DNA from 3 places in the Pseudomonas sp. P4_C1 genome. Region 1 is predicted to be linked to each of the others. Evidence: predicted binding sites of a transcription regulator. Region 1 holds the regulator's gene; each other region holds the start of a gene.
What was found. The regulator FliA, encoded in region 1, starts transcription of late flagellar genes. The targets are predictions, from matches to a motif close to CTAAAGTTTNNNNNNNNNNNGCCGNTAA.
Positions count from the first base shown of each region.

Region 2: AC1DU9_RS02840 (flagellar protein MotY) is a predicted target of FliA. The motif match lies at 8,704-8,731, and genes of this name have one in related genera.
Region 3: AC1DU9_RS17170 (methyl-accepting chemotaxis protein) is a predicted target of FliA. The motif match lies at 3,922-3,949, and genes of this name have one in related genera.

Region 1 is NZ_JBFUHY010000009.1:97,128-107,627, reverse strand. It holds gene AC1DU9_RS08895 (protein-glutamate methylesterase/protein-glutamine glutaminase) at 1-455, opposite strand, end outside; gene AC1DU9_RS08890 (chemotaxis protein CheA) at 504-2,768, opposite strand; gene AC1DU9_RS08885 (protein phosphatase CheZ) at 2,823-3,611, opposite strand; gene AC1DU9_RS08880 (chemotaxis response regulator CheY) at 3,633-4,004, opposite strand; gene fliA (RNA polymerase sigma factor FliA) at 4,173-4,913, opposite strand; gene fleN (flagellar synthesis regulator FleN) at 4,910-5,740, opposite strand; gene flhF (flagellar biosynthesis protein FlhF) at 5,857-7,185, opposite strand; gene flhA (flagellar biosynthesis protein FlhA) at 7,197-9,326, opposite strand; gene AC1DU9_RS08855 (RHS repeat-associated core domain-containing protein) at 9,785-10,500, shown strand, end outside.
Region 2 is NZ_JBFUHY010000003.1:72,640-87,136, reverse strand. It holds gene AC1DU9_RS02890 (electron transport complex protein RnfA) at 1-235, shown strand, start outside; gene rsxB (electron transport complex subunit RsxB) at 232-1,245, shown strand; gene AC1DU9_RS02880 (RnfABCDGE type electron transport complex subunit D) at 1,232-2,218, shown strand; gene AC1DU9_RS02875 (RnfABCDGE type electron transport complex subunit G) at 2,215-2,826, shown strand; gene AC1DU9_RS02870 (Rnf-Nqr domain containing protein) at 2,819-3,403, shown strand; gene nth (endonuclease III) at 3,429-4,067, shown strand; gene AC1DU9_RS02860 (PA3496 family putative envelope integrity protein) at 4,174-4,353, shown strand; gene AC1DU9_RS02855 (response regulator transcription factor) at 4,434-5,060, opposite strand; gene AC1DU9_RS02850 (hypothetical protein) at 5,532-6,236, shown strand; gene AC1DU9_RS02845 (argininosuccinate synthase) at 6,386-7,603, opposite strand; gene AC1DU9_RS02840 (flagellar protein MotY) at 7,733-8,638, opposite strand; gene pyrC (dihydroorotase) at 8,798-9,844, shown strand; gene rnt (ribonuclease T) at 9,841-10,518, shown strand; gene AC1DU9_RS02825 (peroxiredoxin) at 10,730-11,332, opposite strand; gene AC1DU9_RS02820 (bacterioferritin-associated ferredoxin) at 11,644-11,862, shown strand; gene bfr (bacterioferritin) at 12,061-12,537, shown strand; gene grxD (Grx4 family monothiol glutaredoxin) at 12,719-13,057, opposite strand; gene AC1DU9_RS02805 (molybdopterin oxidoreductase family protein) at 13,155-14,497, opposite strand, start outside.
Region 3 is NZ_JBFUHY010000029.1:29,340-35,681, forward strand. It holds gene AC1DU9_RS17155 (DUF2025 family protein) at 1-323, opposite strand, end outside; gene AC1DU9_RS17160 (glycerophosphodiester phosphodiesterase) at 533-1,663, shown strand; gene AC1DU9_RS17165 (PepSY domain-containing protein) at 1,818-2,123, shown strand; gene AC1DU9_RS17170 (methyl-accepting chemotaxis protein) at 2,184-3,809, opposite strand; gene AC1DU9_RS17175 (transporter) at 4,081-5,103, shown strand; gene AC1DU9_RS17180 (inorganic phosphate transporter) at 5,347-6,342, shown strand, end outside.

The sequences.
Region 1 (10,500 bases):
GGTGTTGGAGCGGGTGCGGCCACAGGGGCCGGAGCGCTGTAAGTGCTGACGCGACGATTGCTGCGCGCAATGCTCAGGATCTTCTCGCACAGCAGTTGCTTGACCTTCTCGGGGTTGCGCGAGATGTCTTCGAAATTCTTCGGCAGGAAGTCCACCGCGCCGGCATCCAGCGCATCGAGCGTGACCCGGGCGCCTTCGTGGGTCAGCGAGGAAAACATCAGGACCGGGGTCGGGCAGCGTTGCATGATGTGCCGCACGGCGGTGATGCCGTCCATCATCGGCATCTCGTAGTCCATGGTGATCACGTCGGGCTTGAGGGCCAGCGCCTGATCGATCGCCTCTTTGCCGTTGGTCGCCGTGCCGACGACCTGGATATTGGAATCCGCTGAAAGAATTTCCGAGACGCGGCGGCGGAAAAACCCCGAATCGTCCACCACCAGGACTTTGACTGCCATAAACACTCCATTAGATGGAGCGAGGCCAGGCGCCCCGCTCCACCAGAATCAAATACGCCGTGTGGCGTAACGCTTGAGCATGCTCGGAACATCGAGAATCAGCGCGATGCGGCCGTCACCGGTGATGGTGGCGCCAGACATCCCCGGCGTTCCCTGAAGCATTTTGCCCAATGGCTTGATGACCACTTCTTCCTGGCCCACCAGTTGATCGACGACAAAGCCGATCCGCTGCGTGCCCACCGAAAGGATCACCACATGGCCTTCGCGCTGCTCTTCGTGAGCGGCGGAGCTGACCAGCCAGCGTTTGAGATAGAACAATGGCAGTGCCTTGTCCCGCACGATCACCACTTCCTGGCCGTCCACGACGTTGGTGGTCGACAGGTCGAGGTGGAAGATCTCGTTGACGTTCACCAGCGGGAACGCAAACGCCTGGTTGCCGAGCATGACCATCAGCGTCGGCATGATCGCCAGGGTCAGCGGCACCTTGATGACAATCTTCGAACCCTTGCCCTTGGTTGAGTAGATATTGATGGTGCCGTTGAGCTGGGCAATTTTGGTTTTCACCACGTCCATGCCCACGCCGCGCCCGGAGACGTCGGAAATCTCGGTCTTGGTCGAGAAACCCGGAGCGAAGATCAGGTTGAAGCAATCCGACTCGCTGAGACGGTCCGCCGCATCCTTGTCCATCAAGCCTTTCTTCACGGCGATGCCGCGCAGAACATCGGCATCCATGCCCTTGCCGTCATCGGAGATGGACAGCAGGATGTGGTCGCCTTCCTGTTCAGCGGACAGAATCACTTTGCCGCTGCGAGGCTTGCCCATCGCTTCGCGATCAGCCGGCTCTTCGATACCGTGGTCGACCGAGTTGCGCACCAAGTGGACCAGCGGGTCGGCCAGGGCTTCGACGAGGTTCTTGTCGAGGTCGGTTTCTTCGCCGACCAGCTCCAGGTTGATCTCTTTCTTGAGCTGGCGAGCCAGGTCGCGAACCAGGCGCGGGAAGCGCCCGAAGACTTTCTTGATCGGTTGCATCCGGGTCTTCATGACCGCGGTTTGCAGGTCGGCGGTGACCACGTCGAGGTTCGACACGGCCTTGGACATGGCTTCGTCGCCGCTGTTGAGGCCCAGGCGGACCAGGCGGTTACGCACCAGCACCAACTCGCCGACCATGTTCATGATCTCGTCGAGACGCGCGGTATCGACGCGTACGGTGGTCTCGGCTTCGCTGGCCGGTTTTTCCGCCGGTGGCGCGGCCGGAGCACGGGCAGCAGCCGGTGCAGCAGCGGCTACCGGGGCCGGTGTTTCGGCTTTGGGCTCGGGTGCCTTGGCCACAGGTTTCGGCGCCGCTGCCTTCGCGGCCGGCGCGGCAACGGACGTGTTCGATCCGCTGGAAACCGTCGCCTTGCCGACTTCGCTGAACTTGCCCTTGCCGTGCAACTCGTCGAGCAGCGATTCGAATTCGTGATCGCTGATCAGATCGCTGCCGGCCGCCGCAGCGGCTGGCGCGGCAGGAGTCGGTACTGAAGCAATGGCCGATTCGAGCGCATCGACAGCGAAGTTACCCTTGCCGTGCAGTTGGTCGAGCAGTGCTTCGAATTCGTCGTCAGTAATATCGGAGCTGTCGCCGGCCGCTTTCGGGGCCTCTGGCGCAGCCGGCGCCGGGACCACCGCGTCAATGGCGAACTGGCCCTTGCCATGTAGTTGATCGAGCAACGACTCGAACTCGGCATCGGTGATTTCATCGCTGGCAGCAGCATCGCTGACCGGCACAGAAACAGGTGCCGGCGCCTCGGCCTGAGCCTTGACGGCGTTCAGCGAGTCCAGCAGTTGTTCGAATTCATTGTCGGTGATATCGCCCGATTCGCTTTCAGCCACAGGCGCTTCGACCACGGCGGCGACAGGTGCAGCAGCCGTCTCGTCAGCCGATTGCGGTTCGGCCAGACGTGCCAGCGCCGCGAGCAGCTCCGGTGTAGCGGCCGTGATCGGGCCGCGATCGCGGACCTCGCTGAACATGCTGTTCACCGCGTCCAGCGCCTCGAGAACCACGTCCATCAGTTCCGAATCGACGCGACGTTCACCCTTGCGCAGGATGTCGAACACGTTCTCGGCGATGTGGCAGCACTCCACCAGCTCGTTGAGCTGGAGGAAGCCGGCGCCCCCTTTTACAGTGTGAAAACCGCGAAAAATTGCATTGAGCAGATCCGCATCATCCGGACGGCTTTCCAGCTCGACCAGTTGCTCGGACAGTTGCTCTAGAATCTCGCCGGCCTCAACCAGGAAATCCTGAAGGATCTCTTCATCGGCGCCGAAGCTCATTAAGGGGGTGCTCCTACAGGTCTAAAAACCCAAAAAACCTAAAATTCTAAAACTCTAAAATCCCAGGCTGGATAACAAATCGTCCACATCGTCCTGACCGGACACAACGTCTTCTCTTTTATCGGCATGAATCTGCGGACCTTCACCCTGAGAGAGATGTTTTTGTGGATCTTTTTCAGCAAGCATCGCTTCACGGTCATGTTCGATGCCCGCAAAGCGGTCCACCTGACTGGCCATCAGCACGAGCTTGAGCAGGTTGCTTTCGACTTCGGTGACCAACTGGGTCACTCGCTTGATCACTTGTCCCGTGAGGTCCTGGTAATCCTGGGCGAGCAGGATGTCGTTGAGGTTGCCCGACACCGCGCGATTGTCCGTGCCGCTGCGCGCCAGGAACCCCTCGACCCGTCGGGCCAGTTCACGAAACTCTTCGGCGCCGACTTCGCGACGCATGAAGCGCCCCCAGTCCGCGCTCAAGACCTTGGCTTCATCGGCCAGGCCATTGACCAGCGGCGTGGCACTTTCCACCAGGTCCATGGTGCGGTTGGCCGCGGCCTCGGTCAGCTTGACCACATAGCCCAGACGCTCGGTGGCGTCGGTGATCTGGGACACTTCTTCGGCTTGCGGCATGTGCGGGTCAATCTGGAAATTGACGATCGCGCTATGCAGTTCGCGAGTGAGCTTGCCCACTTCCTGATACAGGCCGCGGTCACGGGTCTGGTTGAGCTCATGGATCAATTGCACCGCGTCGCCGAACCTGCCTTTTTCAAGGCTCGCGACCAATTCGACGGCGTGTTTTTTCAGGGTCGACTCAAAGTCGCCCAATGAAGTTTCGTTATTGCCCATAGCTCCCCCGTGGCGCACTCATCAACCGATGCGTTCGAAAATCTTCTCGATTTTTTCTTTCAACGCCTGGGCCGTGAAGGGTTTGACCACATAGCCGTTAACACCGGCCTGGGCCGCTTCGATGATCTGCTCACGCTTGGCTTCAGCGGTCACCATCAACACCGGCAGGTGCTTGAGCTTTTCATCGGCACGCACGTGACGCAGCAGATCGATACCGGTCATGCCAGGCATGTTCCAGTCCGTTACCAGAAAGTCGATGCTTCCGCTGTTGAGCACCGGAATGGCGGTAGTGCCATCGTCGGCCTCGACGGTGTTGGTGAACCCAAGGTCACGCAGCAGGTTCTTGATGATCCGCCGCATCGTTGAGAAGTCATCAACGATGAGGATTTTCATGTTCTTGTCCAATTCGACCTCCAAGCAGTCTTAAACGCGCCCAGCACCTGGACGCGCCATTTCAATCAATCCGGCAAAGCACTCAATGACTGTCTGGAGCACAACAGATCGCGACCGGCGCAGCTCAACACCACACCGGCCTCGTTCGCAGTGTCCCCCACACTGCCTTCAGCGCGCTCGCCACTCCCCCAAACGCCCCCGCAAACGGGCCGCGCACTGGCTGTGTAACTGGCTGACCCGAGATTCGCTGACCCCCAGGACCTCACCGATTTCCTTGAGGTTCAACTCTTCGTCGTAGTACAGCGCCAACACCAGTCGCTCACGCTCCGGCAAATTGGCAATCGCCTCCGCCAGCGCAGCCTGGAAGCGTTCATCTTCCAGATCGCGTGACGGCTCGATATGAGCACTCGCGCCATCCTCGTGCAGCCCTTCGTGTTCGCCGTCCTGCAACAGATCGTCGAAACTGAATAACCGGCTGCCCAGGGTGTCGTTCAAAATCCCGTAGTAATCGTCGAGACTCAATTGGAGTTCGGCCGCAACTTCGTGATCTTTAGCGTCACGGCCGGTTTTCGCTTCAATCGAGCGAATGGCATCGCTGACCATGCGCGTATTGCGGTGAACCGAACGTGGCGCCCAGTCCCCCTTGCGCACTTCGTCGAGCATGGCGCCGCGGATTCGAATGCCCGCGTACGTCTCGAAACTGGCGCCTTTGCTGGCGTCATATTTGGTCGACACTTCAAGCAGGCCGATCATCCCGGCCTGGATCAGGTCTTCGACCTGGACGCTGGCCGGCAGGCGCGCCAGCAAGTGATAGGCAATGCGTTTAACCAGCGGCGCGTAACGCTCGATCAGCTCGTACTGCGCATCACGGGCCGATTTTTTGTAGAGGTTGTAACCGCTTGCTGTCATAGAACCGGTCCTGCTGTCTGCTGCACGAGGCGCTCGACGAAAAATTCCAGGTGCCCGCGCGGGTTGGCAGGCAGTGGCCAGGTATCGACCTTCTGCGCGATGGCCTTGAATGCCAGCGAGCACTTGGAGCGCGGGAAGGCTTCGTAGACGGCACGCTGTTTCTGCACGGCCTTGCGCACGCTTTCGTCGTAGGGCACCGCGCCGACGTATTGCAGGGCGACGTCGAGGAAGCGATCCGTGACCTTGGTCAACTTGGCGAACAGGTTGCGTCCTTCCTGCGGGCTCTGGGCCATGTTGGCCAGAACGCGGAAGCGGTTCATGCCGTAGTCGCGATTGAGCAACTTGATCAAGGCGTAGGCATCGGTAATCGAAGTCGGCTCGTCGCACACCACCAGCAGCACTTCCTGGGCTGCGCGAACGAAACTGACGACCGAGTCACCAATGCCCGCAGCGGTGTCGATCACCAATACGTCGAGGTTGTCGCCGATATCACTGAAGGCCTGGATCAGGCCGGCGTGTTGCGCGGGGCTCAGATGCACCATGCTCTGAGTGCCGGATGCGGCCGGAACGATTCGGATGCCGCCGGGTCCCTGCAGCAGTACATCGCGCAGTTCGCAGCGGCCCTCGATCACGTCGGCCAGGGTACGTTTGGGTGTCAGGCCCAGCAGAACGTCGACGTTCGCCAGTCCCAGGTCGGCGTCCAACAGCATGACGCGCCGGCCAAGCTCAGCCAGAGCCAGGGACAAGTTCACTGACACATTAGTTTTCCCGACGCCACCTTTGCCGCCGGTCACCGCAATCACCTGTACGGGATGCATGCTGCCCATGTTATTTCTTTACCTTGTCTTGCATAGACGGAGGCCACATTACTGGCTGCGCGTTCGCAATCGGAACAATGCATGGCAGACCATCGATGTAGGTACAAAAACTGTTCATTACTACCTTAGCCAACCTGCTTGGTTTGGCTGTGGTAAATATCAGCGAACATGTCAGCCATGGCTTCTTCGCTGGGTTCTTCCTGCATTTGTACGCTGACGGCGCGACTGACCAACTGATGACGGCGCGGCAGATGGAGATCATCCGGAATCCGCGGGCCATCGGTCAGGTAGGCCACGGGTAACTCATGACTGATAGCCAGGCTCAACACCTCGCCCAGACTAGCCGTCTCATCCAGTTTAGTCAGGATGCAGCCAGCGAGCCCACAACGCTTGTAACTGTGATAAGCGGCGGTTAGAACCTGTTTTTGGCTGGTGGTTGCCAGGACCAGATAATTTTTTGAGCGGATACCGCGACCGGCCAGGCTTTCGAGTTGCATACGCAGGGCCGGATCGCTGGCCTGCAGGCCAGCGGTATCGATCAGCACCACCCGCTTGCGCAGCAAGGGTTCCAGCGCCTGCACCAGGGACTGGCCCGGATCGACGTGGGTCACCGACACGTTGAGAATGCGCCCCAGGGTCTTGAGCTGCTCCTGGGCACCGATGCGGAAGCTGTCCATGCTCACCAGCGCAATGTTCTGCGCGCCGTACTTGAGCACGTAACGGGCCGCCAGCTTGGCCAGGGTGGTGGTCTTGCCCATGCCGGCAGGGCCGACCATGGCGATCACACCGCCCTCCTCCAGCGGCTCGACCTCGGGGGTAGCGATCATGCGCGCCAGGTGCGCCAGCAACATGCGCCAGGCCTGACGAGGTTCTTCGATCCCGGTAATCAGCGCCAGCAGGTCGCGCGACAGCGGGCCTGACAGGCCGATGCGTTGCAGGCGGCGCCAGAGGTTGGCCTGGTCCGGACGGCTGCCTTGCAGCTGATTCCAGGCCAGGGAGCCCAGCTGGACTTCCATGAGTTCGCGCAGGCTGTTGAGCTCGAATCGCATCGAGTCGAACGCCCGCGGGTCCACGCCACCGGACGCTGGCGCAGCGGCTGGTGCGGGGCGACGGGGTTCGGCGTACGTCGGCTCGATCAGCGGCTCGGCGGCGGTCAACGGCAAGCCGGCGAACAACTGACGGTTGGTGCTCTGGTCGCTCTCGCCATCGCTACGCAGGCTCAATTCGGCCTGGGCGGTGACGATCCGCGACTGAGTCTTGCGCAGCTCGTCCTCGAGCTCCATGTTCGGAACCCGCGGCGCCAGCGCCGACAACTTGTAATCCAGCGCAGCCGTCAGCTCGACACCTCCGGCGATCCGGCGGTTGCCAATGATGGCGGCATCAGCGCCCAGCTCATCGCGAACCAGCTTCATGGCCTGACGCATATCGGCGGCGAAAAAACGCTTAACTTGCATAAACCACTACCTCAGCCGTTGGGCCCTACTGTCGCAACGATGGTCACTTGCTTGTTGTCAGGGATTTCCTGGTAAGCCAACACGTGCAAACCCGGGACTGCGAGCCGACCGAATCGCGAGAGCATCGCGCGAACCGGACCGGCCACCAGCAGAATCACCGGCTGACCTTGCATCTCCTGCCGCTGCGCCGCGTCGATCAACGAACGTTGCAGCTTCTCAGCCATGCTTGGCTCCAGCAGAACGCCTTCTTCCGAGCCTTGCCCGGCCTTTTGCAGACTATTGAGCAATATCTGTTCCAACCTTGGCTCCAGCGTGATGACTGGCAGCTGCGACTCAGTGCCTACAATGCTTTGCACGATTGCACGGGATACGCCAACCCGCACAGCAGCCACTAGCGCGGCGGTATCTTGACTCTTGGCGGCATTGTTGGCGATAGCCTCGGCAATACTGCGGATATCGCGCACAGGCACTTGTTCGGCCAGCAGCGCTTGCAGCACCTTGAGCAGCTGCGACAGCGAAACCACGCCCGGCACCAGCTCCTCGGCCAGTTTCGGCGAGCTTTTGGCCAGCAATTGCATGAGTTGCTGCACTTCTTCGTGACCGATCAGTTCACTGGAGTGCTTGTAGAGAATCTGGTTCAAGTGGGTAGCCACTACGGTACTGGCATCGACCACCGTATAACCGAGGGATTGCGCCTGGGCGCGCTGGCTGATTTCAATCCAGACCGCCTCCAGGCCAAAAGCCGGATCTTTGGCGGTAATGCCGTTGAGCGTGCCGTAGACCTGCCCCGGGTTGATCGCCAGTTCGCGATCCGGGTAAATCTCCGCTTCGGCCAGAATCACCCCCATGAGGGTCAGGCGATAGGCACTGGGCGCCAGGTCGAGGTTGTCGCGGATATGCACCGTGGGCATCAGGAAGCCCAGGTCCTGGGACAATTTCTTGCGCACCCCCTTGATCCGCGCCAGCAACTGGCCACCCTGGTTGCGGTCCACCAACGGAATCAGGCGATAACCCACTTCCAGGCCGATCATGTCGATCGGTGTCACGTCATCCCAGCCAAGCTCCTTGGTTTCCTGGGCGCGTGCCGGCGACGGCAGCAGCTCCTGCTGGCGCTTGACCTCTTGCAGGGCCTGCACCTTGGCGACGTTCTGCTTTTTCCAGAACAGGTACGCGCCACCAGCCGCCAGGGCCGCCATGCTCAGGAACGAGAAGTGCGGCATGCCGGGCACCAGGCCCATGACCGCCATCAAGCCCGCCGCCACCGCCAGCGCCTTGGGCGAGGCGAACATCTGGCGATTGATTTGCTTGCCCATGTCTTCCGAACCGGATGCACGGGTCACCATGATCGCCGCGGCTGTCGATAACAACAGTGATGGCAATTGCGCCACCAAACCGTCACCGATGGTCAACAGCGCATACACCTTGCCGGCGTCGGCGAAGTTCATGTTGTGCTGGAAGATACCGACCGCCATGCCGCCGATCAGGTTGATGAACAGGATCAACAGGCCGGCGATGGCGTCACCCCGGACGAATTTGCTGGCACCGTCCATGGAACCGTAGAACTCGGCTTCCTGGGCCACTTCCATCCGGCGCAACTTGGCCTGGTTCTGATCGATCAATCCAGCGTTGAGGTCGGCGTCGATCGCCATTTGCTTGCCGGGCATCGCATCGAGAGTGAAACGCGCGCTCACCTCGGAAATCCGCCCGGCACCCTTGGTCACCACGACGAAGTTGATGATCATCAAGATCGCGAAGACCACGATACCGACCACGTAGTTACCGCCGATCACCACCTCACCGAAGGCCTGGATCACCTTGCCGGCGGCCGCGTGACCGTCCTGGCCGTGGAGCATCACCACCCGCGTGGAGGCCACGTTCAACGCCAGGCGCAACAGCGTCGCCACCAGCAGAATGGTCGGAAACACCGCGAAATCCAGCGGACGCAAGGCGTACACGCACACCAGCAGCACGACGATGGACAGGGCGATGTTGAAAGTGAAGAACACGTCCAGCAGGAACGGCGGCACCGGCAACATCATCATCGCCAGCATGACCAGCAGCAACAGCGGCACGCCCAGATTGCCCCGACTGAGGTCGGCAATGTTGCTGCGGGCACTGTTGATTAACTGAGAGCGATCCACCGGTATTCCCCGTTCCTTTGAAGCAAACTTTTGACGCCGGGTGCCGGCGTAGAGGGGGTACTGCAAGAAGCCTTCCAACTTTTTCGAGGTTTTTGGGTACGGATGTTTTAACGGGAAGTTTACGGCGACAGGACAGACGCTTTCGTGAGCAGGCTCGCACACAGGGGGTCTGTGCAGATCACATATTCTGCGTACAACAAAGATCAAAATGTGGGAGCGAGCCTGCTCGCGAAGAGGCCGTCCCCGCTGCCGCCCATCTCACGACCAACACAAAACCTGTGGGAGCCGGGCTTGCCCGCGATGGGGCCGGTACTGCCGCCGCACCTCTCAGGACGGGCTGCGGACTTCTCAAATCGAACAGATTAATTCACTCGAACCTAGCAGTTCTGCTAGTACCCAACCCTTGCCAAACCGCCAATACTGAGCTCCCGCACTTCGGACCTTCGGAGCAACCTCCCATGACATCGCCGCGCGAAACCGTGCTCTGCCAATATCACTACGATCCCCTTGATCGATTGACCAGTCACGCACTGCCAGATAGCCCCGAGCGCCAGCGTTTTTACTGCAAAAGCAGGCTGGCCACCGAGATACAGGGGGCGATGCGCTATTCGATCGTCCAGCATGGCGAGCAACTGTTGGCGCAACAGCGAGGTGAGGATGGTGCGCCTGATACCACGCTGCTAGCCACCGATCAGCAGCGTTCGGTGCTGCAGGCGCTCAAGGTCGATCATCTACCGCAACCTATCGCCTATTCGCCCTACGGCCACCGTACCGGAGAAAACGGGTTACTCAGCCTGCTTGGCTTTAACGGTGAACGGCCGGATCCGGTGACCGGGTGTTATTTGTTGGGGAACGGGTATCGGGCGTTTAATCCGGTTTTGATGCGGTTTAACAGTCCGGATAGTTTGAGTCCGTTTGATAAGGGTGGGTTTAATGCGTATGCGTATTGCTCGGGGGATCCTCGTAATAGTCGCGACCCTACCGGACATGCCGGTATTTTTGGAGTGTTTAATTTCGCAGATTCTCTGTTCGACACAATACCGCGCACGAAAATACTCTCATCTCGAACAACTGCTTCGAAAATGCTATCAAAAATGAACACTGGAAAAGTGAAAACACCAACAACTTATCCCGAAGTAAAACCAAGCATTCCCGACGACAACAATTACCTTAT
Region 2 (14,497 bases), on a different contig from region 1:
GCTCGGCGTAGCCTTGCTCAATGCTCAGGAAGACAAGGGTTTCTTTCACGCCACAGCCTTGGGCCTCGGTGCAGGGCTGGGCTTCTGGCTGGTGCTGAGCCTGTTCGTTGATTTGCGTGAACGTACGGCCGGCAACGATGTTCCCCTGCCCTTTCGCGGCCTGCCGATCGACCTGATTGGTGCCGGCCTGATTGCAGTGGCTTTTCTCGGATTCAGCGGACTGATCAAAACATGAGTCTGATTCAACGCATCGACGCACTCTTGCCGCAAACCCAATGTGGCAAATGCGGCCACCCCGGGTGCAAGCCGTACGCCGAAGGCATCGCCAGCGGTGAGCCGATCAACAAGTGTCCGCCCGGTGGCAAGGAAACCATCGCGGCCCTGGCCGAGTTGCTGAAGGTGCCTGTGCTGGAACTGGACATCACTCGCGGCTCGGCACCTGCGCAGATCGCCTATATCCGCGAAGCCGAGTGTATTGGTTGCACCAAGTGCATTCAGGCCTGTCCGGTCGATGCCATTGTCGGTGCAGCCAAACTGATGCACACGGTGATCATCGATGAGTGCACCGGTTGCGATCTTTGCGTGGCACCGTGCCCGGTGGACTGCATCGAAATGCGCCCGCTGCCAATGGACACCGTATTGCCGGTTGTCGGGGGCCTGGCCCTCACACCGCAAGCACGGCAGGCCCGCACCCTCAAGCGCGATCACGCACGGCGCCGCTTCGAACAACGCAATGCCCGCTTGCAGCGCGAAGAACAACAGAAAATCGCCGAACGCCAGGCCCGGCAACGTGCCGCGCAACCTGCCGAGGCGACTGTCGACCCGGTGCAGTCCGCCCTCGAGCGTGTTCGCGCACAGAAAGCCGCCAATGCCGATGCCGCGCTGAAAAAGGCGAAAATCGATGTCGCGATGAGTCGGGCGCAGCTGCAAAAATCGCTGAAGGCGTTCGGGCATCCGCCAACCTTCGAACAGCAATCGCAGTTGATCGTCCTGCAACAGCAGTTCGAAGCCGCCGAACAAAAACTGGCGCAACTGGAAACCATCACCCCACCAGCCCCTGCGCCGGCGGTCGCAGCGGTGTCGTCAAATGACGCCGATCTGAAACGGGCCAAGATCCAGTTGGCCATGCGCCGCGCCGAACTCAAGAAGGCTCAGGCCAGTGCAGCACCGGCGGAACAAATCGAAGCCCTGGAGCGCGCACTCGGTGAAGCCGAACGCCAGGTGGACGCCCATGCCAGCCCTTGAAGCGGTTGATGATCGCCTGCAACAGGCGATGAAACTGGTGCTGCTGGCCACGCTGCCAGGAATACTGGCGGCGTTCTGGCTGTACGGCTGGGGCGTGTTGATCAATCTGGTTCTGGCGACCGCTGCTGCGCTGGCCGTCGAGGCCGCCGTCGTGCAATGGCGCAGGCGGCCGCTACAACCAACCCTGAGGGACGGTAGCGCGTTGGTCAGTGCCACCTTGCTGGCTCTGGCGCTACCGCCTTACTGCCCATGGTGGCTGACCCTCAGTGCTGCCGCTTTTGCCATGGTGTTTGGCAAGCACTTGTATGGCGGTGTCGGCTCGAATCCTTTCAACCCGGCGATGCTCGGTTTTGCTCTGGTGCTGGTGACCTTCCCCCAACCAATGACCCATTGGCCATCGTCCCATGGCATGGATCTGCCGAGTGGTTTGCAGCAAGTGTTCGGTGTCGGCCAGGCGCCGGATGCATGGGTGCAGGCCACGGCACTGGACAGTCTGCGGATCAACAAAAGCCTGACCATGGATGAACTGTTTGCCGGCAACCCGGCATTCGGCCACTTCGGCGGCCGGGGAGTGGAATGGATGAGCCTGGCGTTTCTGGCAGGTGGATTGTTTCTCCTGCAACGGCGGGTGATCAGTTGGCATGCCCCGGTCGGCATGCTGGCCAGCCTGTTCATCATCAGCTTGCTGTGCTGGAACGGGTCGGGCTCCGACTCCCATGGTTCACCGCTGTTTCATCTGCTTAGCGGCGCAACCATTCTGGGGGCGTTCTTCATCATCACCGAACCGGTGTCCGGCGCCAGAAACCCAGGCGCGCGACTGCTGTTCGGCGCTGGCGTCGGACTGCTGACTTATCTGATCCGTACCTGGGGCGGCTATCCGGACGGCATCGCCTTTGCCGTGCTGTTTATGAACCTGTGCGTGCCGGCGCTGGAGAGGTTCGTGGCGGCCAGACAACAGCCGGAGGCACCATGAACCGGACGTCAAGCATCGCGCTTCTAGTGCTTTTGACCGCACTGGGCCTTGGTGTGACGTACTTCGTGCAGCTCGGCAGCGCGCCGCGCATTGCAGCCGAACAGCGCCTGATCGACAGCCGTAATCTGCTGGACCTGATCGCGCCGGACAGCTACGACAATCAACCACTCGAACACCCCATCAGGGTCGAATCAACTGCCCTGACCAACAGCGCCTTGCTCGGTGGCTATCTGGCGACCCGGACCGATCAACCCGTCGCAGTGTTGCTGCGCAGTCAAACCCTTGGCTACGCGGGTGCCATCGACCTGTTGATCGCTGTCGACGCCAATGGCAGGTTGCTGGGCGTCAAAACCCTCAAACAGTCGGAAACCCCTGGACTGGGTGCGCGGATCGCCGACTGGCCCAATGCCTGGCTTCAGGTTTTTTCCGGCAAGTCTCGAACAGAACCGGGCGACAGTGGCTGGGCGTTGAAAAAGGATCAGGGGCAGTTCGATCAGATTGCAGGTGCGACTATCACCTCAAGGGCGGTGATCAATGCCGTCCACGATGCGTTGCGCTACTTCGATGAACACCGGCAACAACTGCTCGGAAACCCTGCCCATGGATAACTCATCGACTCCGCGCAACGCCTTGATGCTGACGCCGCTGATCGGCGCTAGCGAGTCGCTGATGGCCGCACTTGGCCTGTGCCTGATGTTCATGGTAGTGACCCAGTTGTTCAGCCTGGCCATGGGCGCCCTGCGATCCCGACTGGTCCCGGCGAACCGTTTGCTGGCCAGCATCCTGTTGGCAACCACGCTCACCAGTTGCGCGGAACTCATGGCACAGGCCTGGTCGCTGCAATGGCAGCAGCATCTGGGGTTTTATGGCGCTTTGATCGCCTTGCAATGCGTCGTACTGGAACACACGGGATTCTTTCAGAACAGCTGGCACACACGCCTGCGACTCAATGGACAGTTTGTCGTGCTGATGATCGCACTGGGCCTGCTGCGCGAACTCATCGGCAACGGGACACTCGGAAATCACCTGGCGTGGCTGATCGGCGCTACGCAAACTGACTGGCAAGGCTGGGTACTGATGGCCGATGGCGGGCTGCGCCTGGCCACATTGGTCCCTGGCGGGTTCATTCTGCTCGGATTGCTGATCGCCGCCTGGCAGGCCTGGCGACCCAGCTCCACACATTGATCGTCTTCGAGGAAACGCACTGCCCATGAATGCCGCAAAACGTCTGGAAATTTTCCGCAGGCTGCACGAGGACAACCCGGAACCAAAGACCGAACTGGCCTATTCCTCACCGTTCGAATTGCTGATTGCCGTGATTCTCTCGGCGCAGTCGACCGATGTCGGCGTCAACAAGGCCACAGCCAGGCTGTTCCCGGTCGCCAATACCCCGGCAGCGATCCATGCCCTGGGTGTCGAAGGACTGTCGGAGTACATCAAGACCATCGGTCTGTACAACAGCAAGGCAAAAAACGTGATCGAAACCTGCCGCCTGCTGGTCGAGCGCCACGCAGGTGAAGTGCCACAAACCCGCGAAGAGCTGGAAGCACTGCCCGGCGTCGGCCGCAAAACCGCCAATGTGGTACTCAATACGGCATTCCGTCAGCTGACCATGGCCGTCGACACGCATATTTTCAGGGTCAGCAACCGGACTGGCATTGCTCCCGGCAAGAATGTGATTGAAGTCGAGAAAAAGCTGATGAAATTCGTGCCCCGGGAGTACCTGCTCGACTCCCATCACTGGCTGATCCTTCACGGCCGCTACGTTTGCCTGGCCCGCAAGCCCCGATGCGGGAGCTGCCGGATCGAGGACTTGTGCGAATACAAGCACAAAACCTCCGACGATTGAGGCGCTATTAGGTTTATTGAATTGTCGATTGAAAAAATCTTTTTTACCCGCCGGGAGATTGTCGATATAAGGAGCGCCAAAGGCCTTCTTAGCCTGGAGTAACTAAATGAGTACTGGCAAAGAGCAATTGGACGTAGAAGACGACTTCACCACCGCCGAAACCGATGATGCTGAGCCGGTGGTTGAAGCAGCGAAAACTAATCTGAGCAAACGCCGCACCATCGACAATCTGCTGGAGGAGCGCCGACTGCAAAAGCAATTGGCCGATTACGATTTTGACTTATGACACCTGAGAGCCTCCCGAAACGGAGGCTTTTTTTTAAGTGCCATACTCTGGTGGACGCCCCTTGTCGCACAATTACGTCATCACACCAGACCATTGCGTTGTGCCAACTCGATCAAATCGACCAGAGACCTCGCATTCAGTTTGAGCAACAGGCGGGTCTTGTAAGTACTGACTGTTTTATTGCTGAGAAACATTCCATCGGCAATCTCTTTATTGGTCTTTCCTCGGGCCAACTGTTGCAGGACCATCATTTCCCGCCCCGACAATCGATCAACCATATCGGCCTCGCTGGCGTTCCCCAAACTGCAACGCACGGTATGCAAGGCTTGATTAGGAAAGTAACTGTAGCCTGACAACACGGCCTTTATCGCACTGAGCAACTCCGTCAGGTCTTGTTGCTTGCAGACATAACCGGCCGCACCGGATTGCATGCAACGCATTGAAAAATGCCCCGGCGCCTGGGAAGTCAGGATCAGAACTTTCATCGGCATTGAGGTCGAAGACAAACGCGCAATGACTTCCAACCCGTCCAGCTTCGGAATCCCGATATCCAGAATGACAATATCCGGCATAAGTTCACGGGCCAGTTGCAGTGCATCCACACCATTATCGGTTTCTGCAATAACTTCGTAGCCATGACGTTCCATTAGCATACGTACCGCAAGACGAATGACGGGGTGATCATCCACGATCAGCACTTTATTCATGGGCAAGTCCAATTTTCGCTGTTCGAATTTTTAGAGCCCGCACAATAGCCTAGTCGTTTCACCCATGGCATGTCGCCCCTCCCAGCCACCCACACCAAGAGACATCCCCTACAAACAACACGGATTCCTCCTACAAAAATCCCTCGAACGGAATGAGTTGAAAACTGTGTCAGCGTCAGTGTGTCGCACTTTCCAGCCGTCACCTCTATCGATTTACGACCAAAATTTTCCGAGAGCCCGCCTGAGCGGTCGCGCCCTGACAAACATAAGCCTCTACCCCCTGTTAAAACGTAACTGATATTTTCGCACTAAACATTCACACCAGAAATATCACACATCAGGCATCCAATTACTCTTACAGCAAATAATATTTTTTGAGCAATCATTAAAGCACCACCAACACCCAAAGAACCGAAGAAAACACAACGACCACTACATAAAACCACTCGAAAAAGACAATAGAGCATGAATATGGAACATAATAAAAAACGAATCACCAACCCGATGACAATTATCGCGATATTCGCAGCACTCTCTGAGACATCGGCAGCCATTTCTCTACCCTTCCTCGACCAAGAGGAAAGAGAACTCTATGTCTGGTTTCTGATCAGCTTTCCGTTTTATTTACTTTTGCTTTTTTTCGTGACACTCAACTTCAACTACAAATCCCTTTATGCGCCCTCCGACTTTGAAAAAGGAAAACACTTCATGAGGGTCATGGATGTTGCCGGGCGGCCGGAAAAAAAAGCGTCCGGGAAGTCCTCTGGGAGTTCCGCTCTGGAAACGTCGACGAATGACCGGCGGTCAGCTCGGACGCCCTGCGGCGCACAGGGCCCACCAACGGAAATTGGCCTGCAAAGCACCGTATTTGTTCAGCATCGACTTCAGTTACCGGAGTTTATAAAAGACCTGTACATCGTGGATGCACGCTGGATGAGCAAGGAGGTCGAGTTTGGAGCGCTGCTGGAAAACCTCCAGAGGCCACGGGAAAAGACGGCGTACGTGATTCTGTTTGTCACCTGTGCCGTTTCGGAGACTTTACTGAAAGCCAGTGCGCTTAAATATTCAAAGCAGGCCAGGAAGCGCTGTGCCGCCTTTTATGTTGCCTACAATCTGGACTCGCACAGGTTGTCGGTCATTGATCAGGCCGGGCAACCGGCAAACAACAATGTGTAGTACAGGTCAGACCATTGGAAGGAGGAAAACAGGAAATCATCAGCGCAAACGAAAACACCCGACAACGTAGCAACTGGCGTCACACCCCGTTTTCAGGTACCTGACCTCATCGAGGACGAGGTCAGGTATCCATCACGATCTCAAAGGTCTCAGAACAGCTTCCGGCCTTTATTCGCCGCAATGCGCATGCGCAAGGCGTTGAGCTTGATGAAGCCCGCCGCATCCGCCTGGTTGTACGCGCCGCCATCTTCTTCAAAGGTCGCGATGTTGGCGTCGAACAGCGAGTCGTCGGACTTGCGGCCAGTGACGATCACATTGCCCTTGTACAGTTTCAGGCGCACAACGCCGTTCACGTTGACCTGGGACGCATCGATCATCTGTTGCAGCATCAGACGCTCAGGGCTCCACCAGTAGCCGGTGTAGATCAGGCTGGCGTACTTGGGCATCAGCTCGTCTTTGAGGTGCGCCACTTCGCGGTCCAGGGTGATCGATTCGATCGCACGGTGGGCGCGCAGCATGATGGTGCCGCCCGGGGTTTCGTAGCAGCCGCGGGACTTCATGCCCACATAGCGGTTCTCGACGATGTCGAGACGGCCGATACCATGTTCGCCACCGATACGGTTCAGCGTTGCCAACACGGTGGCCGGAGTCATTTCGACGCCGTCCAGCGCGACGATGTCGCCGTTGCGGTAGGTCAGTTCCAGGTACTGCGGCTTGTCTGGAGCGTTTTCCGGGGAAACGGTCCAGCGCCACATGTCTTCTTCGTGCTCGGTCCAGGTGTCTTCCAGCACGCCGCCTTCATAGGAGATGTGCAGCAGGTTGGCATCCATGGAGTACGGGGATTTCTTCTTGCCGTGGCGTTCGATCGGGATCGCGTGCTTATCGGCGTAATCCATCAGCTTTTCACGGGACAGCAGGTCCCATTCGCGCCAAGGGGCAATCACTTTCACACCTGGCTTCAAGGCGTAGGCACCGAGTTCGAATCGAACCTGGTCGTTACCCTTGCCGGTGGCGCCATGGGAAATGGCGTCAGCGCCGGTTTCGTTGGCGATTTCGATCAGGCGCTTGGCGATCAGCGGACGAGCGATGGAAGTACCCAGCAGGTACTCGCCCTCGTAAACGGTGTTGGCGCGGAACATCGGGAAAACGAAATCGCGCACGAACTCTTCGCGCAAGTCATCGATGTAGATCTCTTTGACGCCCATGGCCTGCGCCTTGGCGCGTGCCGGTTCGACCTCTTCGCCCTGACCCAGGTCAGCGGTGAAGGTCACCACTTCACAGTTATAAGTATCCTGCAGCCACTTGAGGATCACCGAAGTGTCCAGGCCGCCGGAATACGCCAGAACGACCTTGTTTACGTCCGCCATGCCATCACTCCACGGGATTCTACGGAAAGCCGGGAAGTCTACCGCTCATGCAGAATAATTTACAGTGGCGCGACAGCTTATGACGACGAAGCGACAGATTCTGTCGAGAGCGCGACGATGACCGGAGAGTCAGGAAGTTGCCGAGATGGCCGCTTTCGTCGCTTGTGGGGCGACTTGTTCCGTAGATGCTCCGCGCTCCAGGCGTACCGCTACCCGACGGTTCTTCGCACGGTTGGTGTTGCTGGTATTAGGCGCCAACGGATAACGTTCGCCATGGAAACGCACAGTGATTTGCGACTCCTGGATGCCGTTGGCCTTGAAGAAATCCATCACTGCCAGGGCTCGGCGCCGCGACAGGTCGCGGTTGGTCAGGCGGTTGCCGCTGTTGTCGGAGTGACCGTCGAGTTCGATGTGATTGACCGTCGGATCGGCCTTCATGTACTCCAGCATCACCTGCAACTTGGCCTTCGCGGCGCTGTCGAGTTCGATTCCGCCGCCGGGGAAGCCGATTTCGGATCGCTTCACCTGTTCGAAGTTCTGCGGCAACAGTTTGGCCACGCAGCTTTGATAATCGGCAAACGCCTTGGTGAACCTGACCGGCAGCAAGCGCACTTCCGACACCCGGCCATCCCCCGAAGAATGGCGAACCACCGGGCTGCGACCGTCCATCAGTCCGCTGATCAGGCGCCCGGCCTGAACCTGTGAACTGTTGAACAACACGTTGCCGCTGCCGATTCTCACCGTTCCCAGGTTGATATCGTCACGCCCCGGTTGCCACGGTGCCGCAGCGGCCAGCAAGGTCGCCGAGCCCCCGCCCATCATCGGGTTATAGGCTTTCAGACGAAACGTTGCCTGCTCACCGGCCTTGCGCACGAACTCGCCCGAACCGAAGTCGGTAATCGGCTGAGTCAGGCGGCATTCGAACTTGTCACCTTCGACCGTCCACTCAATGCTCTCCAGACGAGTCTGGAAAGTGAGCGCCATCGCGGGAAGGCTGGCAAACACACTGAGCAAGGCTAAATAACGCTGGCGCACGGGAGGCTCCACTGGCTTCTACAACAAAAAGACCGACACACACATGTTTACGGCATACCTGTTGGATATCGGAAGCTTCCTGCAAAACTTGATAGCGAGTGCCTGCAAGAGTCTTTTCCGGTAGCATTCCCTTGAGTTTGACCCGCCTGGAATCCCCTCATGTCCGACCGCCTGACCCTGCTGCGTCCCGACGACTGGCACATTCATCTTCGAGATGGTGCCGTGTTGACCAATACCGTCGCGGATGTCGCGCGCACCTTTGGCCGCGCGATCATCATGCCCAACCTGGTTCCACCAGTGCGCAACGCGGCCGAAGCCGACGGCTATCGCCAGCGGATTCTCGCTGCCCGCCCGGCCGGCAGCCTGTTCGAGCCACTGATGGTCCTGTACCTGACCGACCGCACCCAGCCCGAAGAAATTCGCGAGGCCAAGGCCAGCGGATTCATTCACGCCGCCAAGCTGTACCCGGCCGGCGCGACTACCAACTCGGATTCTGGCGTCACCAGCATCGACAAGATCTTTCCTGCACTCGAGGCCATGGCCGAAGTCGGGATGCCGTTGTTGATTCACGGTGAAGTCACCCGAGGCGATGTCGACGTTTTCGATCGCGAAAAAATCTTCATCGACGAGCACATGCGTCGTGTGGTCGAGCGTTTCCCGACCCTCAAAGTGGTGTTCGAACACATCACCACCGCGGACGCCGTGCAGTTCGTCAACTCGGCTTCGGCCAACGTCGGCGCGACCATCACGGCTCACCACCTGCTGTACAACCGCAACCACATGCTGGTGGGCGGGATTCGGCCGCACTTTTATTGCCTGCCGATCCTCAAGCGCAATACGCACCAGGAAGCCCTGCTCGACGCCGCCACCAGCGGCAGCGACAAGTTCTTCCTCGGCACCGACTCGGCGCCCCACGCCCAGCACGCCAAGGAAGCGGCCTGCGGCTGCGCCGGTTGCTACACAGCCTTTGCTGCCATCGAGATGTATGCCGAAGCCTTTGAACAGCGCAACGCGCTGGACAAGCTCGAAGCCTTCGCCAGCCTCAACGGCCCGCGGTTCTATGGTCTGCCGGCCAACACCGATCGCATCACCCTGGTCCGCGAAGAATGGACCGCCCCGACCAGCCTGCCATTTGGCGAGCTGACCGTTATCCCGCTGCGCGCCGGTGAAAAACTGCGCTGGCGCCTGCTGGAGGAACACGCGTGAGTGAAGACCATTTCGACGACGAACTGGAAGGCAATGGCGGCGGAGGCGGTCCTCGTCATCCAATGGCTGCCAGGTTCCGTGGTTACCTGCCAGTTGTCGTCGACGTAGAAACCGGTGGCTTCAACTCAGCCACCGATGCCCTGCTGGAGATCGCCGCGACCACCATCGCCATGGATGAAAAGGGTTTTGTTTACCCGGATCACACCTACTTTTTCCGTGTCGAGCCGTTCGAAGGCGCGAACATCGAAGCGGCCGCCCTGGAGTTCACCGGGATCAAGCTCGATCACCCGCTGCGCATGGCCGTGAGTGAAGAGTCTGCCCTGAACGATATCTTCCGCGGCGTGCGCAAGGCCCTCAAGGCCAATGGTTGCAAACGGGCGATCCTGGTCGGGCATAACAGCAGCTTCGACCTGGGCTTTCTGAATGCAGCGGTTGCGCGCCTGGACATGAAGCGCAATCCGTTCCATCCGTTCTCCAGTTTCGATACCGCAACGCTCGCGGGCCTGGCCTACGGTCAAACCGTGCTGGCCAAGGCTTGCCAGGCAGCGGACATCGACTTCGATGGTCGCGAGGCTCACTCGGCCCGTTACGACACCGAGAAGACCGCTGAACTGTTCTGCGGCATCGTCAATCGCTGGAAGCAAATGGGCGGTTGGGAAGATTTCGACGATTGATGCTGTTGGCTCTTTGTGGGAGCGAGCCTGCTCGCGATGGACTAGAGAACACTGCGGGGTGTCAGGCTCCCAGCGTCATCGTTGACGACCATCGTCGGAACGCCGCCCGGAGCAGGCTCGCTCCTACAGTGACCAGAAATCCCGCCCATAAAAAAACCGGCCTCGAAGGCCGGTTTTTTTGTACCTGCTTTTTATAGCTGGAGCGTGCGCCTTACAGAGCAGCAGCGTGCTCGGTCAGGTAAGCCGCAACGCCTTCTGGCGAAGCGTTCATGCCTTTGTCGCCTTTTTTCCAGTTGGCAGGGCAGACTTCGCCGTGCTCTTCGTGGAATTGCAGAGCGTCGACCAGACGCAGCAGCTCTTCCATGTTACGGCCCAGCGGCAGGTCGTTGATGATCTGCGAACGGACAACGCCTTTGTTGTCGATCAGGAACGCGCCACGGAAAGCCACGCCGTCAGCGGACTGAACGTCATAGGCTTTCATGATTTCCTGCTTGATGTCGGCAGCCATGGTGTAGCGAACTTCGCCGATACCGCCATTGTTGACCGGGGTGTTGCGCCAGGCGTTGTGGGTGAAGTGCGAGTCGATCGACACAGCGACCACTTCAACGTTACGCGCCTTGAACTCGGACATGCGGTTGTCCAGAGCGATCAGCTCGGACGGGCAAACGAAGGTGAAGTCCAGTGGGTAGAAGAACACCAGGCCGTATTTGCCTTTGATCGCCGAAGACAGGGTGAAGCTGTCAACGATCTCGCCATTGCCGAGTACGGCCGGTACGGTGAAGTCAGGGGCTTGTTTGCCTACGAGTACGCTCATTGGATATCTCCTGGTGTAATAGCGTGAGAAACAGGGTTCGTATCAGCCTGCCACCCTGAGGCGACAGCCCTGTGACACGATCCCCGGTCGCAAAAGACCGGTCATCATACACCGCGTGTTTGAGCTGGATTAGCTGTTTTTTCCCGGTACGATGAAATCCTCATCGGTTTTGTATCACCGATTCGCCAGACAGACCGTTCGTCAGCCATCCCCGTTTATGACGGAAAGTGCACTGAAACCACTTTGACAATCATTCTCGTTAACATTAAGATCCATCGCAATTGAGTCACAATCAGCGACGGTCCTTCCTTATGTATGTTTGCCTCTGCACTGGCGTCACCGACGGTCAAATCCGCGATGCGATCTATGAAGGATGCTGCAGCTACAAGGAAGTCCGAGTGGCCACCGGCGTTGCCAGTCAATGCGGCAAATGTGCCTGCCTCGCCAAGGAAGTGGTCCGCGAGACCCTGACCAAACTGCAAACGGCTCAGGCTGCAATTCCTTTTCCAGCGGAATTTACCGCGGCTTAAATATCGAATTTCAAAGAACCGGACATATGTCCGGTTTTTTTATGTCTCAAAATCAACTAGTTATGCTCTAGACGCGGAACACAAACATTCTTATTCCGATTAATTTTCATTTAAGTTTCAATAACTTAGGTTTGACACTCTTAAATACGCAGCTCAAACTCTGCCCTATTGACAGCTAATAAAGGGCAGGACCCCATCATGAAAGGCGACGTTACAGTCATCCAGCATCTCAACAAGATCCTCGCCAATGAGCTGGTCGCGATCAATCAATACTTCCTGCATGCGCGCATGTATGAAGATTGGGGCCTGAACAAGCTCGGCAAGCACGAGTACCACGAATCCATCGACGAGATGAAGCACGCGGACAAGCTGATCAAGCGCATTCTGTTCCTTGAAGGCCTGCCGAACGTCCAGGACCTGGGCAAGCTGCACATCGGCGAACACACCAAGGAAATGCTCGAGTGCGACCTGCGTATCGAACGCATCGGTCACGCTGATCTCAAAGTGGCTATCGCTCATTGCGAAACAGTTGGCGACTTCGGTAGCCGTGAGCTGCTTGAAGATATCCTCGAGTCCGAAGAAGAACATATTGACTGGCTGGAAACCCAGTTGGGCCTGATCGAAAAAATCGGACTCGAGAACTATCTGCAATCGCAGATGGGCGACGACGAGTAAGTTCTACGTCGTTAATCTCGATGCATTAAAAAGCCCCGCCCTCTTTCGAGGAGCGGGGCTTTTTATTGCCCGGATGTAGGAGCGAGCTTGCTCGCGAGAATCGCGAACGTTAACGCGTAAAACCAGATACCCAGCGGGGCTTTGGTTTTTTCGCGAGCAAGCTCGCTCCTACAGGTGCCAGTCAGGCTTCAGTCTTGGCAGCGGCCTTGGCGGCGGCTTCCTTGATCAGTTTCTCCAGCGAACCGTCAGCAGCCATCTCAGTCATGATGTCGCTACCGCCGACCAGCTCACCGGCGACCCACAGCTGTGGGAAGGTTGGCCAGTTGGCGTATTTTGGCAGGTTGGCGCGGATTTCCGGGTTCTGCAGGATGTCCACGTACGCAAACTTTTCGCCACACGCCATCACGGCCTGCGCGGCCTTCGCAGAGAAGCCGCACTGCGGGGCATTCGGCGAGCCTTTCATGTAAAGCAGAATGGTGTTGTTGGCAATCTGCTCTTTAATCGTTTCGATGATATCCATGGAGCACCTCGGCTGAACTTTCCGACTCATGGGTCGGCACGGTGGCGCATTGTAACGGAAAGCCGAGCGCCCTGCTCGGTCTCTCCGTCAGTCTGATTCAAGCCGCCGAAACTGTCACCGGCACGCCATTGAGCGCGGCATTTCCCGACAGTTCGTCAAGCCGGCATTCGTCAGTCAGGTCGTTGGCGCTCGAGCCCGGCTGACTGCTGGCAATCGACATTTGCACGCCCGGCCGCGCATGGCCCCAGCCATGAGGCAGGCTGACCACGCCCTTCATCATGTCCAGACTGCCAAGCACTTCGACCTCAATCACACCCACCCGTGAACTGACTCGCACACGTTGCCCGTCACTGAGCCCGCGACTGGCCAGGTCGTCCGGATGCATCAGTAACTGATGACGCGGCTTGCCCTTCACCAACCGATGATAATTATGCATCCATGAGTTGTTGCTGCGCACATGCCGGCGGCCAATCATCAACAACTCATCGGCGGCCGGTGGCTGCAAGACTGCGAAGCGCGCCAGGTCCGCAAGAATCACCACAGGAGCAGCCTGGATGCGTTGATTGGCGGTCTTCAGGCGTGGTGCCAGGTTAGGCTTGAGCGCTCCCAGATCAACGCCATGGGGGTGATCGAACAAGGTCGCCAGCGACAGCTTGTGCTCTGACGTGTCGCCGTACATCCCCATGCGCAGGCCGCGATCGATCATTTGCGCCGGGGTGATGGTGGGCTTCAATTCTTTGCCGGTCCTGGCGGCAAATGCCTTGGCCAGCCCGACGAAAATCTCCCAGTCGTGCAATGCACCTTCGGGTTTGGCAAGGATTGCGCGGTTGAAACGGCTGACGTTGCGCACCGCAAACAGGTTGAAGGTGGTGTCGTAATGGTCGTTTTCCAGTGCCGATGTGGATGGCAGGATCAGGTCGGCGTAACGCGTGGTTTCATTGATGTACAGGTCGATACTGACCATGAACTCCAGTCCGTCCAGCGCCTGCTCGAGCTTTCGGCCATTGGGCGTGGACAGCACCGGATTGCCTGCCACAGTGATCAGCGCCCGGACTTGCCCTACCCCTTCGGTGAGCATCTCTTCGGCCAGCGCCGACACCGGTAACTCTCCGGCGTATTCCGGGCGCCCGGAAACCCGGCTCTGCCACAGATTGAAATGCCCGCCAGAGGTCGACGCCACCAGGTCCACCGCCGGCTCGGTGCACAAGGCGCCCCCCACGCGATCGAGGTTGCCGGTGACCAGGTTGATCAACTGCACCACCCAGTGGCACAGCGTACCGAAGGCCTGGGTCGAGACGCCCATGCGGCCATAGCAGACTGCACTCGGTGCCGCGGCAAAGTCCCGCGCCAATTGGCGGATCTGTTCGGCCGGTACGGCGCACAACGGGCTCATGGCTTCGGCGGTGAACCGCGCGACGGCATCCCGCACGTCCTCCAGAC
Region 3 (6,342 bases), on a different contig from region 1:
CCCCGAACCAGACTGCGAACCGCCGAAATCTCCGGCACTTCCCGCCGGTTCATGTACACCCGCAACGGCTCGGTGATGTTGATCCGGTCATCGATATTCTGGTCCAGCAGCAACTGAATCAATTCGCGCTTTAGCGTCATGGTCTGCCCGGGACCAGTGACCCAGACAAATTCGCTGGTCGGGATGATGCCGTCGTCTGCCACGTCCATGCCGAACGAGTCTTCGCTGAAACGCACGATGTAGTGGCCGGTCTTGCGGTTGAGGCCGACGAAGCCTTTGAGTTGGTCGGCAGCCTGGCAGATGAGCTGGGAAGTGATGCGCATGGTAAACCCCGCAATGGTGATCGTTGGTTTGCACGCAGGGCCTGCGTTTCCCTCTGCCGGGGAATTGCAGGACCCCAGCGTACTGCAACCGGGCGCACAAAAACGCTGACGAACATCAGCTTTGGACAGGTTCGTGTCGGTCTCGCGATAGCGCCTGCAATGATCAGTTGTTAAAAGGGACGCCCCCTCATTGCGAAAGGATCTCGACCATGCCCGTAACCTTTACTAAAAGCGCCCTGTTACTGAGCCTGTTGCTCGGCCTGTGCGTCGGCCACGCACAGGCCGCCAGCGAACCCGGTCCCGCGGCACTGGCGACCCGCCTGGGCATTCCGCATCCAGCGGTGATCGCTCACCGTGGCGCGTCTTTCGATGCGCCGGAATCCACCGCCGCCGCCTACAAGACGGCCCGCGACCTGGGCGCCGACTACCTGGAAATGGACCTGCAGCGCAGTAAGGATGGCGTACTGTTTGCCCTGCACGACAATAATCTGCAACGCACCACCGACGTTGCCAGCAAATTCCCCGAGCGCAAGGACAGCCCGGCCAATGCGTTCACCATGGTCGAGCTGAAAACCCTGGATGCGGGCAGCTGGTTCAATGCCGCGTACCCGGATCGCGCACGTCCCGCCTTCGCGGGCCTGAAGATTCTGACCCTTGATGAAATCATCGACATCGCCGAGGGCAACTCCCTGCACAAGCCCGGCCTGTACATCGAGACCAAGGAGCCGAAGCAGTTTCCCGGCATCGAACACGACCTCAAGGAAAAACTTCAGGACCGCGGCTGGCTGAGCCCGACCGGTTCGAAACTGGCAAAAAGCGAGTTGGCGGTCGGCCAGGGCAAAGGCAAGGTGGTCCTGCAGACCTTCGAGAAGAGCAGCCTCGAACTGCTGCAAAAGGAAATGCCGAAGGTGCCGAAGATCCTGCTGTTGTGGGTCGGTGAAGGCAGTATCGAGCCCAAGTCCAAGGTGAAATTTGCCGAGTCCGGCGCCAGGGACAAGGCCGCGTACTACGCCGCACAGGAACCGAAGGACAAAGCCGAATTCCAGCGTTGGGTCGACTACGCGAAGGCCCAGGGCGCCATAGGCACCGGCCCGTCCGCCGCACTGACCCAGGGTGGCGACCAGAGTTATTCGGATCTGGTGCAACCGTGGATGAACCAGTACACCCACGATCAGGGCCTGCTGGTGCACGTCTACACCATCGACGAAGCGGTGGACTACCAGAAAGTCATGGACGCCGGAGTCGACGGCATCTTCACCAACCGCGCCAGCGAGTTGTTGAAGTTCTATAAACGCCCGGCGGCGAGTGTCGATCAAGTATTGAAGAACAACGGCTATTGAGCCCTGCCTGGCACGACACCGAGGTGCCTGCATCGCGAGCAGGCTCACTCCCACAGAGGGATTGATGCAGGACATGCAGAGGGTTTTAAGGGTGGATTAAGTTACACAGGCTAGCCTGATCTCACTTGAACGGATCACCCAAGGAAAGAAGCCCATGAAGACCCTGACTGCTTTGTTGACCGCTGCAACCCTGACCTTTGCCGCGGGCCTGGCCCAGGCCGATGTGCGGGTCGATGAGATCCCGCAACTGGTCAAGGACGGCAAGATCAAGGCGCTGGAAGATCTGAACAAGATCGCGCTGGATCTGCACCCGGGTGCAACGATCAACAAAACCGAACTGGACAACTACTTCAACGGTTACGAGTACGAAGTCGAACTGCGTGACGCCAAGAACGTCGAGTGGGATGTGGACATCGATGCTTCCAACGGCAAGGTCCTGAAGAACAAACAGGACACGTAATCGCGAAACGCACAAAAGCCGCACGATCGAGAAGTCGTGCGGCTTTTGTGCATTCTGGGTTCAAGCGCTCAGGCGCGCCGTCACCTCGTTCAACTGCCCCGACAAACCGTGCAGGTTGCTGCTGGCCGCTTCAGTGCGCTGCACGTTGTCCAGGTTGGTGCTGGCGATGCTGGTGATCTCGGTGAGGTTGCGCGAGATGTCTTCGGCCACCGAGGTCTGTTCTTCGGCGGCAGTGGCGATCTGGCGGTTCATGTCACGGATGGCCTCCACGGCCAGGGTGATGCGTTCGAGCATGGCGCCGGCCTCGGTCACTTGCTGCACGCTTTGTTCGCTGCGCGACTGACCGCTTTCAATCGCCTGGGCCGCTTCGATTGCACCGGTCTGCACGGTCTGGATGATCTGGTTGATCTCGATGATCGACGCCGCCGTGCGCTGGGCCAGGCTGCGCACTTCATCGGCCACCACCGCGAATCCGCGTCCGGCCTCACCGGCGCGGGCCGCTTCGATGGCGGCGTTGAGCGCCAGCAGGTTGGTCTGTTCGGCGATGCCGCGGATCACTTCCAGGACCTTGCCGATGCGCCCGCTGTCGGTTTCCAGTTGGCGAATGACCGTGGCGGTGTTGGCGATTTCACCGCGCATTTGGGTGATGGTGTGGATGGTGCCCTGCATGACTTTTTCGCCCTGTTGGGCGGACTGGTCGGCATCGTCGGCGGCCCGCGCCGCTTCAGCGGCATGACGGGCCACTTCCTGTGCGGTAGCGGACATTTCGTTCATCGCCGTGGCCACCTGATCGGTGCGATTGAACTGCTCGTTGGTACCGCCGGCCATCACGGTGGCGATCGAGTTCAACTCACCGCTGGCGCTGTCCAGGTCAGACGCGCTGCGCTGCAAACGGCTGAAGGTTTCGGCGAGGAAATCGCGCAGGGTGTTGGCGGCCATCGCCAGTTTGCCCAACTCGTCCTGACGGGTGCTGGCGACGCGCTCGGCAATACGCCCCTGGCTGAGCTGTGCCACGTATTCGATCAATTTGCGGATCGGCTCGACCAGGTTGCGGTTGACCAGCCACAGGCTCAGCAGGCCGATCAGCAGCCCCGAAACCAGCATCACGATAATTCCCAGCAACACCGTGCGATCGGCAGCGGCGCTGATTAGAGTCGATTGTTCGGCGCCCTGCTTGCGCAATTCGCTGACCAGTTCGCTCATCTGATCGCTGGCCGCGCGGTCCATGCCCTTGACCGCGGTGTCGCCCGCCGTCGGGTCACCACCGGCGGCCACGAACGCGTCCCGGCCCTTCTGATAGGCCGCGCCCAATTGGCGATGCTCGTCACGCAAGCGCTCGATGCGGCTCTTGAGCTGCGGCTCGATGCCCTTCTGCCCGGCCAGTTCGCCAAGGCTGTTTTGCACATCGCGCTGACGGTCTTCGAATTGCCCCCAGTACTTGCTCAGGTCCGCCGGTTGCTTGCCACGTAACAGGACGTTTTTCCACTCCTGCACCTGCACCTTGAATTGCAGGTTGGCTTCATCGATCAGTTGCGAGGTATGCAGCGGGCCCTCGATCAGATTGGCGTAGCTCTGCACGCCGCTGGACAGGAAGTGAAAGCACGCCAGGGCGATCAACAGCATCGCCAGCAGGCTGCCGCTCAGCAGCGCGAGAATTTGTGCTCTCAGGGACTTTTGCAAAAACATCGGAGGGTACTCATGACAGGAATGAGGCACGCCCGTAAAGGCGTGAAAAGTGTCCGGACATCCCTGTCTGCGGTCCCGGCCGAGGCCTGCGGCGCGCAACTCAACCCAAGCGTGATCGGCTAGCCAGAGCGGTTCTTGAGAAAATCCCGACCGCCGGTAGCGCAATCGTTTGCGTTATTTCCCCGTCACAAAAACGTCATCCCGCCTTGCGATGATGCCGCTCAAGTGAACCTGCGAAACCTGCGACAGGCGTCTCTCCTTGCGAGCCCTCATGAACCACAGCATCGATCACAGTCATCGCGACACGGATCTGTTCGGCCTGCTCTACGGTTTCAGCTTTCACCCCGGAGAGGCTGGCCGGGAAATCAATTCGGCCGAGGCCTTGCAGTACCTGCAACAACCGGAGAGCGACGAGCAATTTCTGTGGCTGCACCTGAACCTCGCCCATGCCGCGTGCGAGCGCTGGATGAAGAGTCATCTGGAATTGCCCGAGGAATTTTTCGAAGCGCTGCACGAAGGCTCACGCTCGACGCGCATCGAACATGTCGATTCGGCGTTGCTGGCGGTGGTCAACGACGTGGTGTTCAACCTCAGCAACATGGTCTCGTCGGACGTCTCGACGCTTTGGGTGTGCGCCCGCAGCCGGCTGATCATCAGCGCCCGCCTGCAACCGCTGCACTCGGTGGACAAACTGCGCTCGTCGGTGAAGGCCCGGGAATGCTTTCGCTCCCCGCTGGAGTTGCTGGTGCATTTGCTGCGCGACCAGGGTGAAGTGCTGACCCAGATCGTGCGCAAGACCAGCCAGAGCGTGGATCAGATCGAAGATGAATTGCTCTCTTCGCGGCTGTCGACCAACCGCGCCGAGCTGGGCGCCAATCGCCGGGTGCTGGTGCGTTTGCAACGGCTGCTGGCGCTGGAGCCAGGCTCCTTGCTGCGCCTGCTCAACCGGCCACCGCAATGGCTGCAAAAGGAAGACGTGAAGGAGCTGCGCAAATCCACCGAGGAGTTCGCGCTGATCATCAACGACCTCACGGCGCTGGGTGAGCGGATCAAGTTGTTGCAGGAAGAGATCGCCGCCAACATCAACGAACAGACCAACCGCACGCTGTTCACCCTGACGGTGGTGACGGTGCTGGCGCTGCCGATCAACATCATCGCCGGCTTCTTCGGCATGAACGTCGGCGGCATTCCGCTGGCCGGCGATCCGCAGGGTTTCTGGATCCTCGTGGCGCTGGTCGCGACCTTTACCGTGATCGCCGGGCGCTGGGCGTTTCGCAAGCAGCAGGATTATTGAACGCACCCGGCCCCCTGTGGGAGCGAGCTTGCTCCGGGCGGCGTTCCGACGATGACGTCGGCAAATCCAACATTGTTGTCGGCTGACACACCGCTATCGCGAGCAAGCTCGCTCCCACAGTTTTAAGCGCTCGACTTCAGATCAGCAGCCTGCGAAAAACCCAAACACTGACCCAAAGCAGTCTCCCTGTAACAATTGGCAACGATTATCACTGATACACCTCCCTCCTCAGGAATGTCCGTGATGGCTACGCCCTCCTTCACCGCCGCCCCGGCGCCCGCCAGTAGTGCCAAACCGCAATTCGACAAAAAGCCCGGCCTGATCACCATCGTGGTGTTTTTTGCCGTGCTGGCCATCGGCTTGTTGTTTACCGCCTACAGCCTGATGCACGACATGAACGAACTCGGCACGGTGGTGACCACCTGGACGCCGTTCCTGCTGCTCGGCGTGGCGTTGTTGATCGCCCTGGGCTTTGAGTTCGTCAACGGATTCCACGACACCGCCAACGCGGTGGCCACGGTGATCTACACCCACTCGCTGCCGCCGAACGTGGCGGTGGTCTGGTCCGGATTTTTCAACTTCCTCGGGGTGCTGCTGTCCAGCGGCGCGGTGGCGTTCGGCATCATCGCCCTGCTGCCGGTGGAGCTGATCCTGCAAGTCGGCTCGTCCGCCGGTTTCGCAATGATCTTCGCCCTGCTGATCGCTGCCATCCTGTGGAACCTCGGCACCTGGTGGCTGGGCCTGCCGGCGTCGTCATCGCACACCCTGATCGGTTCGATCATCGGGGTCGGCGTGGCCAACGCCCTGATGCACGGCCGCGACGGCACCAGTGGCGTGGACTGGGCGCAAGCCACCAAGATCGGTTACGCGCTACTGCTCTCGCCACTGGTCGGCTTCGGCTGCGCCGCGCTGCTGTTGCTGGCGCTGCGCGCGTTCGTCAAGAATCGTGCGCTGTACAAGGAGCCAAAGGGCGAGACCCCGCCGCCATGGTGGATTCGCGGCCTGTTGATCGTGACCTGCACCGGTGTGTCGTTTGCCCACGGTTCGAACGATGGCCAGAAAGGCATGGGCCTGATCATGCTGATTCTGGTGGGCACGCTGCCAATGGCTTACGCCTTGAACCGCACCATGCCGGCCGATCAAGCGTTGCAGTTCGCGGCGGTCGCCGAAGTCACCCAGCAAGCGTTGGTCAAAGCTGCTCCGCTGCCAGCGCCAGCCGACCCGCGCCCGGTGCTGTCC